Regions from separate parts of the Gottfriedia sp. NPDC058432 genome, predicted to be linked through region 2. Evidence: a T-box and tRNA genes for the amino acid it is inferred to sense, from the RefSeq annotation. Region 2 holds a T-box; the other holds one or more tRNA genes.
What was found. The T-box of region 2 lies ahead of ACFWM3_RS10990 (glycine--tRNA ligase). A T-box ahead of a tRNA ligase gene usually reads a tRNA of that ligase, here a tRNA-Gly.
Positions count from the first base shown of each region.

Region 1: it has a tRNA-Gly gene. The T-box ahead of ACFWM3_RS10990 (glycine--tRNA ligase) is inferred to sense a tRNA for this amino acid. The anticodon was not compared.

Region 1 is NZ_JBHXLC010000001.1:333,373-337,894, forward strand. Features, by position in the region: gene rph (ribonuclease PH) at 1-735, shown strand, start outside; gene ACFWM3_RS01730 (XTP/dITP diphosphatase) at 760-1,380, shown strand; gene ACFWM3_RS01735 (YfcE family phosphodiesterase) at 1,380-1,883, shown strand; tRNA gene ACFWM3_RS01740 (tRNA-Gly) at 2,120-2,193, shown strand; tRNA gene ACFWM3_RS01745 (tRNA-Arg) at 2,197-2,270, shown strand; gene ACFWM3_RS01750 (MMPL family transporter) at 2,854-4,522, opposite strand, start outside.
Region 2 is NZ_JBHXLC010000009.1:38,692-43,213, reverse strand. Features, by position in the region: gene ACFWM3_RS11005 (DNA alkylation repair protein) at 1-51, opposite strand, end outside; gene ACFWM3_RS11000 (NETI motif-containing protein) at 114-308, opposite strand; gene ACFWM3_RS10995 (Bax inhibitor-1/YccA family protein) at 424-1,146, opposite strand; gene ACFWM3_RS10990 (glycine--tRNA ligase) at 1,274-2,659, opposite strand; T-box leader at 2,740-2,919, opposite strand; gene ACFWM3_RS10985 (hypothetical protein) at 3,131-3,565, shown strand; gene ACFWM3_RS10980 (ABC transporter ATP-binding protein) at 3,810-4,517, opposite strand.

The DNA.
Region 1 (4,522 bases), on a different contig from region 2:
AGAACAGATGGAAGATTAAATAATGAACTTAGACCAATAGAGATTATTACTCACTATACAAAACATGCAGAAGGTTCTGTACTTATAAGTATTGGTGATACGAAGGTAATTTGTAATGCAACAGTTGAAGACCGTGTACCACCATTTTTGAGAAATAGCGGAAAAGGTTGGATTTCAGCAGAATATTCTATGTTACCTAGGGCTACTCAAGAGCGTACAATTCGTGAATCATCTAAAGGGAAAGTAACTGGTCGAACAATGGAAATTCAACGATTAATTGGAAGAGCTTTAAGAGCAGTTGTTGATTTAGAGGCACTTGGTGAAAAGACAATTTGGATCGACTGTGATGTAATTCAAGCAGATGGAGGAACAAGAACTACTTCAATTACTGGTGCATTTGTTGCTATGATGCTAGCTTTTGATAAATTAATTAAAATGGATAAATTAAAATCGTATCCGGTAAAAGATTATTTAGCAGCAACTTCAGTTGGTATTTTAGATGAGCTTGGACCAGTACTAGATTTATATTATGTAGAAGATTCGGCTGCAAGTGTTGATATGAATATTATTATGACTGGAAAAGGGCAGTTTGTTGAACTTCAAGGGACTGGTGAAGAAGCAACATTTTCAAGAGAAGAATTAAATGAATTATTATCTTTAGGTGAATTAGGAATTAAATCTCTAATTGAAAAACAAAAAGAAGTGTTATTACAAGAAGGTATTAAATTTCAATAATTATTTCGAGGAGAGACTTTCAGGATGGAAACAATCATTATTGCGACTAATAATCAAGGCAAAGTGAAGGATTTTGAAGCGCTTTTTAACCCGATGGGATTTCAAATTAAATCTTTAAAAGACTTTCCTGAAATTCAAGAAGTTGAAGAAACAGGAACTACATTTGAAGAAAATGCGATTTTAAAAGCTGAGTATTTAGCAAGAGAGCTAAATACGCCTGTAATTGCAGATGACTCTGGATTAATAGTGGATGCACTTGATGGTAGACCAGGCGTTTATTCTGCTCGATATGCTGGATTACATAAAAGTGACGAAGATAATTTACAAAAAGTATTAAATGAATTAGAAGGCGTTTTTCCTGGCAAAAGAACTGCGCGATTTTATTGTGCTTTAGCTTTAGCAGTTCCTGGTAAAAAAACAATCACTGTTTATGGTACAGTTGAAGGGTATATTGCCAATGAAAAAAGAGGAACAAACGGATTTGGCTACGATCCAATATTCTTTTTGCCAGAATTAGATAAAACCATGGCTGAATTAACAACAGATGAAAAAGGTGGCTTAAGTCATCGTGCAAATGCAATTAAATCATTAATGAATGTTATAAATAAAGAAGATAAAGACTTGTTATTTAGAGGATCAAATTAATGAAAGTACTAATTGCAAGTGATAGCCATGGATTGACGAAACCATTGCAAGAAATCGCCGACCGATATCGTGACAGTGTAGATTTAATGATACACTGTGGAGATTCGGAATTAGAAGTAAATGCTAAGGAACTAAAGGATTATAATGTTGTAAGAGGAAATTGTGATTTCAGAGGAGAATTCCCTCAAGAATTTATTCACCGTGGGAATGAATATACAATCTATGCAACACATGGTCATTTACATGGAATAAAACAGTCATTACAAAAGCTGTATTATCGTTGTAAAGAGGTTGGAGCAACAATTGCTTGTTTCGGTCACTCACATGTATTAGGAGCCGAGGTAATTGATGGTGTGCTTTTTATAAACCCTGGCAGCATTTTATTACCGAGAATGCGTAAAGAAAAGACTTATGCTATTCTTGAAACAATTGGTAAGAAAGCTAATGTTACTTTTTATAATACAGATGGAACGGAGCTTATAACTACTTCATTTGAATTATAATGAATAAAGGGAGGTTAGTAGCTTAACATGCTACTAACCTTATCTAAAAACAAAAAATTTCTAAGTACTAAAAGCCGAAAAACCCTAATAAACTAAGGTAATTATATAACTTATAAATTTTTTCCTTTATTTTGGAAAAAAAGTTTTAAAATAGTGTTGACTTTAATTTGCATAGTGACTATAATAAATATTGTCGACAGGGTGATGTCGCAAAGAAATAAAAAAACAAAACATATGCGGGTGTAGTTTAATGGTAAAATAGAAGCCTTCCAAGCTTCGGTCGTGGGTTCGATTCCCATCACCCGCTCCATATGTCCTGGTAGCTCAGCAGGATAGAGCAACGGCCTTCTAAGCCGTCGGTCGGGGGTTCGAATCCCTCCCAGGACGTCCAAAAGACACTTGTTTTACGAAATGTAAAATAAGTGTCTTTTTTTTGTCTACATACCAAATGAATCGCTATATATCATCCTTCTAGGACCCCGAATGAAACGGTCAGTGCATCGATCAAAACCGGAAACGACTCGAAATTAGGCATAAGCTAGAAGGTTATTTTTGTTATGACGAAAAAGAAAAGTATTTTATAAATTTCAGATGATTTAAGCGGTTTGTTCTCGGAAAATCTTACCCCACGTACAACGGTCGATTTAGACCGAATGACTATCAAACAGGCACTCACAACGATTACTCGCCAATTGGAGATCAGCGGAAACCGATCACGATTGAACTAACAATTGAGTAGAGGTGAAGTTAATGCTGTATGAGTTTGTTTTAACAATGCTTCTTACTTTGGCAATAGTTACAACCATTATATTTGAAGTAACTAGACTTTTAACAAACAAGACAAAGAGAGAGAAAACAGTGTACGGAGTTCTTCACAAACTATACTAATTGCATTTTTTCTTACCTGGGTTCCATAGATGTACTCAAATAGATGAAGGAGGACTTATACCTTCTCTTAAAAAAACCGCTCCTATTTTATAGGAAGCGGGTTCTGTTTATATATCTTTTCACTTTTGTTGTCCATGCGTTGTATAATGCTTTCTCCTTCAACATCAATGTTAGGCAAAATTTTATCTAGCCATTTTGGCAAGTACCAGGCTGACTTACCCATAAGAGTCATAACCGCAGGTACGATTGTCATTCTCACAATGAATGCGTCAAAGAAAACACCGAACGTAAGAGACATGCCTATGGATTTAATGATAGTATCAGGTGCTAACATGAATCCAATAAATACAGACATCATAATTAATCCTGCTGCGACTACGACTCTCCCGCTCTCCCGCATTCCTTCTAAAATAGCTCTCTTTGGATCGCCAGTATGCGTATATACTTCCCGCATCTTGCTCACTAGGAACACCTCATAGTCCATTGCGAGTCCGAAAAGGATCCCAATGAGAATGACAGGCAAGAAGGCTAAGATCGGACCGGCAGCCGGGAAACCAAATATATTTTGGAAATGCCCATCCTGCACGAAAAATACCACGGCTCCCAATGTAGCATCAAGAGAAAGTAGAAACCCTAAAACTGCTTTTAATGGAATGAGCAGAGACCTAAACACAAGAACTAAAAGTATATATGCAAGTCCCACAATGAGGGCAGCGAAAACCGGCAAGGCGTCACTCAGCTTTTGTGAAATATCAATATTCATCGCTGCTGAGCCCGTTACCATTAGTTCAATTCCATTTTCTTTCTCTGTCTGGTTCGATTTGTCCCGGATTGCTTTTACCAAATCCTTCGTCTTTGTATCGTCTGGTCCTGTTTTTGGTGTGACGGAAATCATATAAATCTTTCCAGAAGGCCCAGGGATAGCTGGTGTCACACTTTTTACATCAGATAGTGTACCCAATTCTTTTGAAATGGTGTTCAAAGCATTTTGAGTTTCAGTTGTTGCTTGCTCTGATTTTGCCACTACCACTAAAGAGGCATGAAATCCTTCACCATAAGCTTCCGTCAATAAATCATATGCTCTTCTTTCTGTCGTTGCTGTGGATTTTGTTGTTCCATCCGAAGGCAGTCCAAGGTTCATATGGAAAAATGGAATCGTAATTACTGCAAGTAGTCCGATTGCGAAAATTGTAACAATAAGAGGACGCTTTGTGACAAATTCCCCCCATTTATTTGAACCAACATGTTTCTTACCTGCCCCACTAATCTTTTGTAAGAATCGATTTTGTTTAGATGGGGCAATTTTATCGCCGACAAGTCCCAATATGGCTGGTAATATAACGACGGAAACCAACACAGCTACGAGCACAGTAAAGGCCGCGGATACGCCCATCGTTGACAGGAATGGAATCTTTGTAACAGACAGTCCTAAAAGACCAATAATAACTGTTAATCCTGCAAAGATTACTGCACCTCCTGCTGTTCCCGTTGCGATAGCAACAGATTCTGGAACAGAATCTCCTTTTGCAAGCTGTTGTCTAAAGCGATTGATAATGAAGAGCGCATAGTCAATGCCCACTGCAAGTCCCAGCATGGCTGCTAAAGATAAGGAAACAGATTGGATTTCCACATAATTTGTCCCGAGCATGATTCCTAGCATTCCAATCGCTAATCCGATTATCGCAGTGAGAATCGACAGTCCAGCTGCTAGGAAAGACACAAAAGTAAAAGCCAAGACTATGAAGGCAACA
Region 2 (4,522 bases):
ATAAAATCTACTTTTGTTTGTTTTACAGCGTGGACATGCTAATTTATGCATATTTTCACCTCATTTTATTCATATAAGGTTACTATTCCATTAAATTATTATCTTTATTCATATTAATTCGTATTTAATCTTCCTTCAAAAACGATCTTTCTTCCAGTCGGTTCAATTTCTACCTTTCCATTAACCATTTGCTCCGAAAATATTGGTACTTCCATTCTTTTAACTGGTGTATAGCCTTCTCTTTCCATTCTTTCTAAACATTCATTAATCGTTTCGTTTTCAAACACCTCAAATTTTTTCTTACTCATCTATTTCCCTACTTTCCACTTTTGTAATTCTATCTAATCATGATCGAATTCATATCAAAATATAGTAAAAAACCTTACTTTCATTTGAGAGTAAGGTCTGACTGACTAAAATTATTTAATCGCGAAGCCTCGAAAGGAATCGAAGTGCTTCAATATAAACCCAAATGACTGTTACTAATAAACCAAAAGCACAATACCATTCGAATTCTTTTGGCGCACCTTGTCTAACACTCTTCGTAATTAAATCAAAATCCAAGAATAGATTTAATGAAGCAATTACTAGAATCGCTAAACTAACAAATATTCCTATTGGACCAGATTGATGGATGTATGGAATTGGAACATGGAAAAGTTGAAGGACCATCGTTAATAAATAAAATAAAAATACACCGATTGTTAAGCCGAAAACAATTGATCTAAAACGGTGCGTTACTTTTACAAGTCCCGTAGCATAACAAATTAATGTTCCTGCAATAATTGCAATTGTTAATAACACAGCTTGTAGGACAATCATTCCATATGACGCTTCGTAAACAGCTGAAATATTTCCAATTAGAATCCCTTCAACTGCTGCATAAATAGGTGTAGTAATCGGCGCAATTCTAGGAGAAAAAGATGTTACTAACCCAATAATGAATGCAACAATTAAACATCCAATAAACACTTTAGAATTAAGTGTTCCAGTAGCCGTTAAATAATATGAGTATCCTGCTGTTGCGATTAGTAAGATTAATGCGATTATTGTTTTACCAATTGTCCCGCCCATCGTCATCGCTTTAGCAGAATGTCTTGATTTCGCTAATTGTTCAGAATTTAAGATAGGATTTGAACTTCTCATTTAAACTCCTCCTTTATTTTATACCTTTATTTTACCATTTTTAGTAAATTTCTTAAACTTTAAACAAGCTTTAGTAAAATATATGAAAAAAGATGTCCAAAAGGACACCTTATTTCAAAAAACTAAATTAAAATTTAATTTTATTTGCTAAAAATGATTGTAATTCGCTTATTGCAACACGAGTTTGCTCCATTATGTCACGGTCACGAACTGTTACTTTTCCATCTTCAATTGACTCGAAGTCGTAAGTGATACAGAAAGGAGTACCGATTTCATCTTGACGTCTATAACGTTTACCAATTGAACCAGTTTCATCAAAATCAACATTGAAATCTTCTGCTAAAGAAGCAAATACTTCTTGTGCATTTTCTGATAATTTTTTTGATAAAGGTAAAATTGCTGCTTTATATGGTGCTAATGCAGGATGTAGACGCATTACTGTACGTGAAGTACCATCTTCTAAAGCCTCTTCTTCATAAGCATCAATTAAAAATGCTAATGTAACACGATCTGCACCTAATGATGGCTCGATACAATATGGTACGTATTTTTCATTTGTAATTGGATCATGATATGTGAAATCTTCTGTTGAATATTCCATATGTTGTTTTAAATCATAATCTGTACGAGACGCAATGCCCCATAATTCGCCCCAACCAAATGGGAATTTATATTCAAAGTCAGTTGTCGCGTTACTATAGTGTGATAATTCATCTGCACTATGTTCACGTAGACGAAGATTTTCTTCATTCATACCCAAAGCTAAAAGCCATTTATTAGCAGTTTCTTTCCAGTAATTATACCACTCTAACTCTTCACCAGGTTTACAGAAGAATTCAAGCTCCATTTGTTCAAATTCACGAGTACGGAACGTGAAATTTCCTGGGGTAATTTCGTTACGGAAGCTTTTACCGATTTGAGCGATACCAAATGGAACTTTCTTTCTCATTGTACGTTGAACATTTTTAAAGTTTACGAAGATACCTTGTGCTGTTTCAGGACGTAAGAAAATTTCATTCGTACTTGACTCTGTAACACCTTGGAATGTTTTAAACATTAGGTTAAATTGACGAATATCTGTAAAATCATGGCTACCACAATCAGGACAAGCAATTTTATGTTCTTCAATTAATTTAGCCATTTCTGAAAATGGAAGACCATCAACGATAATTTCCATACCTTTTTCTTCAAGTGCATTTTCAATTAATTTATCTGCACGATGACGAGCTTTACAATTTTTGCAATCGATCATTGGATCATTGAAGTTACCAATATGACCTGAAGCTTCCCATGTACGTGGATTCATTAAGATTGCTGCATCTAATCCAACATTATATGGACTTTGTTGAACAAACTTTTTCCACCAAGCTTTTTTCACATTATTTTTTAATTCAACACCTAGTGGACCATAATCCCACGTATTTGCTAAACCACCGTAAATTTCAGAACCTGGGAATACAAATCCTCTGTGTTTAGCATGACTTACTACGACATCCATCGATTTTTCTGACATTTCATTTGCCTCCAATTTTCAATTGTTTTTTGAAAATGCAAGAATGAAATAAAAAAGCTCTCATCCTTAGGCATTTTCTGCCTAGGGACGAGAGCTGTATATGCACCCGCGGTTCCACCCTAGTTGACAATTAAAAAAATTGTCCACTTTAAGAATTAACTCAGGAATGCCTTTCGCTAAAGGTTTTGATTGAGCTCGCACCATCCTCAATTCGCTATACAAAATAATCTTTAGGTACTTCTTTCCGTCAACGTTATACGTAATAAATAATATGTTGTTATTTTAACAAAGTGACATTGATTAAGTCAAATATTATTATGAACATTTATGATAAAAAAATACGGTGAATTTTTTGAATATTTTTGGAAAGCAAACATGTAAAGATAAAACCTTTACAGTATGAGCATTAATTGGTATGATAGAAAAGTTGTTTTATTTATATACCTATACTATCAGAAGGGAGTGCTAGTTTTGAGTAGCAGCATTTTTTTAAAGAAAAAGAAACGTTCAGCAGTATTGCTTGATAAACATCATTCCATTCGTTTATTAAAGACAAACAAAAAGCGAATCGTGAACAAAAGAAACAATAAAATAAAAGGGTTCGAACAATTACTTGTTAGAGAATTAAACGAGGAAATGATTTCAACTTCAAACAGTACGGTAAATGAAATTTCTAAAAATGTAAATGTAAATACAGTAGTGATCGAAGGACTTCCAGTAACATTTCTTCTAAAGCTTGGAAAAGAGTTTTTCTCAGATTTAGAAGCAGTGAAGTACTATTATAATAGTAAACATGAAGATTTTTACAAGAATCGTAGTTTACTAGAGGAATCACTTCAAACTTCAATTAACAATGTTTCAAGTGAAGAACAATTAAAAGTTTCGGAATTTATTTCTAATAAATAATAATTTCATATTAATGAGGGAATCCTTAAGGGGTTCCCTCTTTTTATTAGTGTTGAGAAAATCGTAGTTAAAATCCAACCGATCGAACTGCAAATAAACCTTAGGGAGCAGCAAATAAGTGACTTATCTACATCGATTTACATCAAAAAAGGGATGTTCACTTGTCAGTTGACCTGACTTATGAAACACCCTCTATTTTACTTAATCTATTTTTGATAGTTCGTATTGATTAATTGCAGATTCATTATGCTAAATATGCTTTTTTCACTTCTTCATTATTCATTAATGTCTTACCTTCACCAACCATTTGAATCTCACCAGTTTGAATTACATAGCCACGGTGGGCAATTTGTAATGCTTGGTATGCGTTTTGTTCGACTAATAAGATTGTCATTCCTTGTTTGTTTAGTTGCTCAATGATTTCAAATATTTGTTCAACGATAATTGGCGCAAGACCCATGGATGGTTCGTCTAGCATTAGCAATGATGGTCCCATCATCAGTCCTCTGCCAATCGCTAGCATTTGTTGTTCTCCTCCACTCATCGTACCGCCTTTTTGGTTTAAACGCTCTTTTAGTCTTGGAAAATAATCAAATACCATTTCCATACGTGCTGCGATTAGTTTTTTATCTTTAACTGAGAAAGCACCCATCTCTAAATTTTCTTTTACACTTAATTTAGAAAAGATCCTTCTTCCTTCAGGTACATGTGCGATTCCTTTTAAGGCAATTTCATGTGCTTGTAGCTTTATAATTTCTTCACCTTTGTAAATCAGCGTTCCAGATTTTGGTTTAACTTGGCCACAAATCGTTTTTAGAGTAGTAGATTTTCCAGCACCGTTACTTCCAATTAGGGTTACAATTTCACCTTCATTTACTTCTATGTTAATATTTTTCAGTGCTTGAATACCACCGTAAAAAGAGTTAATATCTTTTAATTGTAATAGCGTCATCTTTT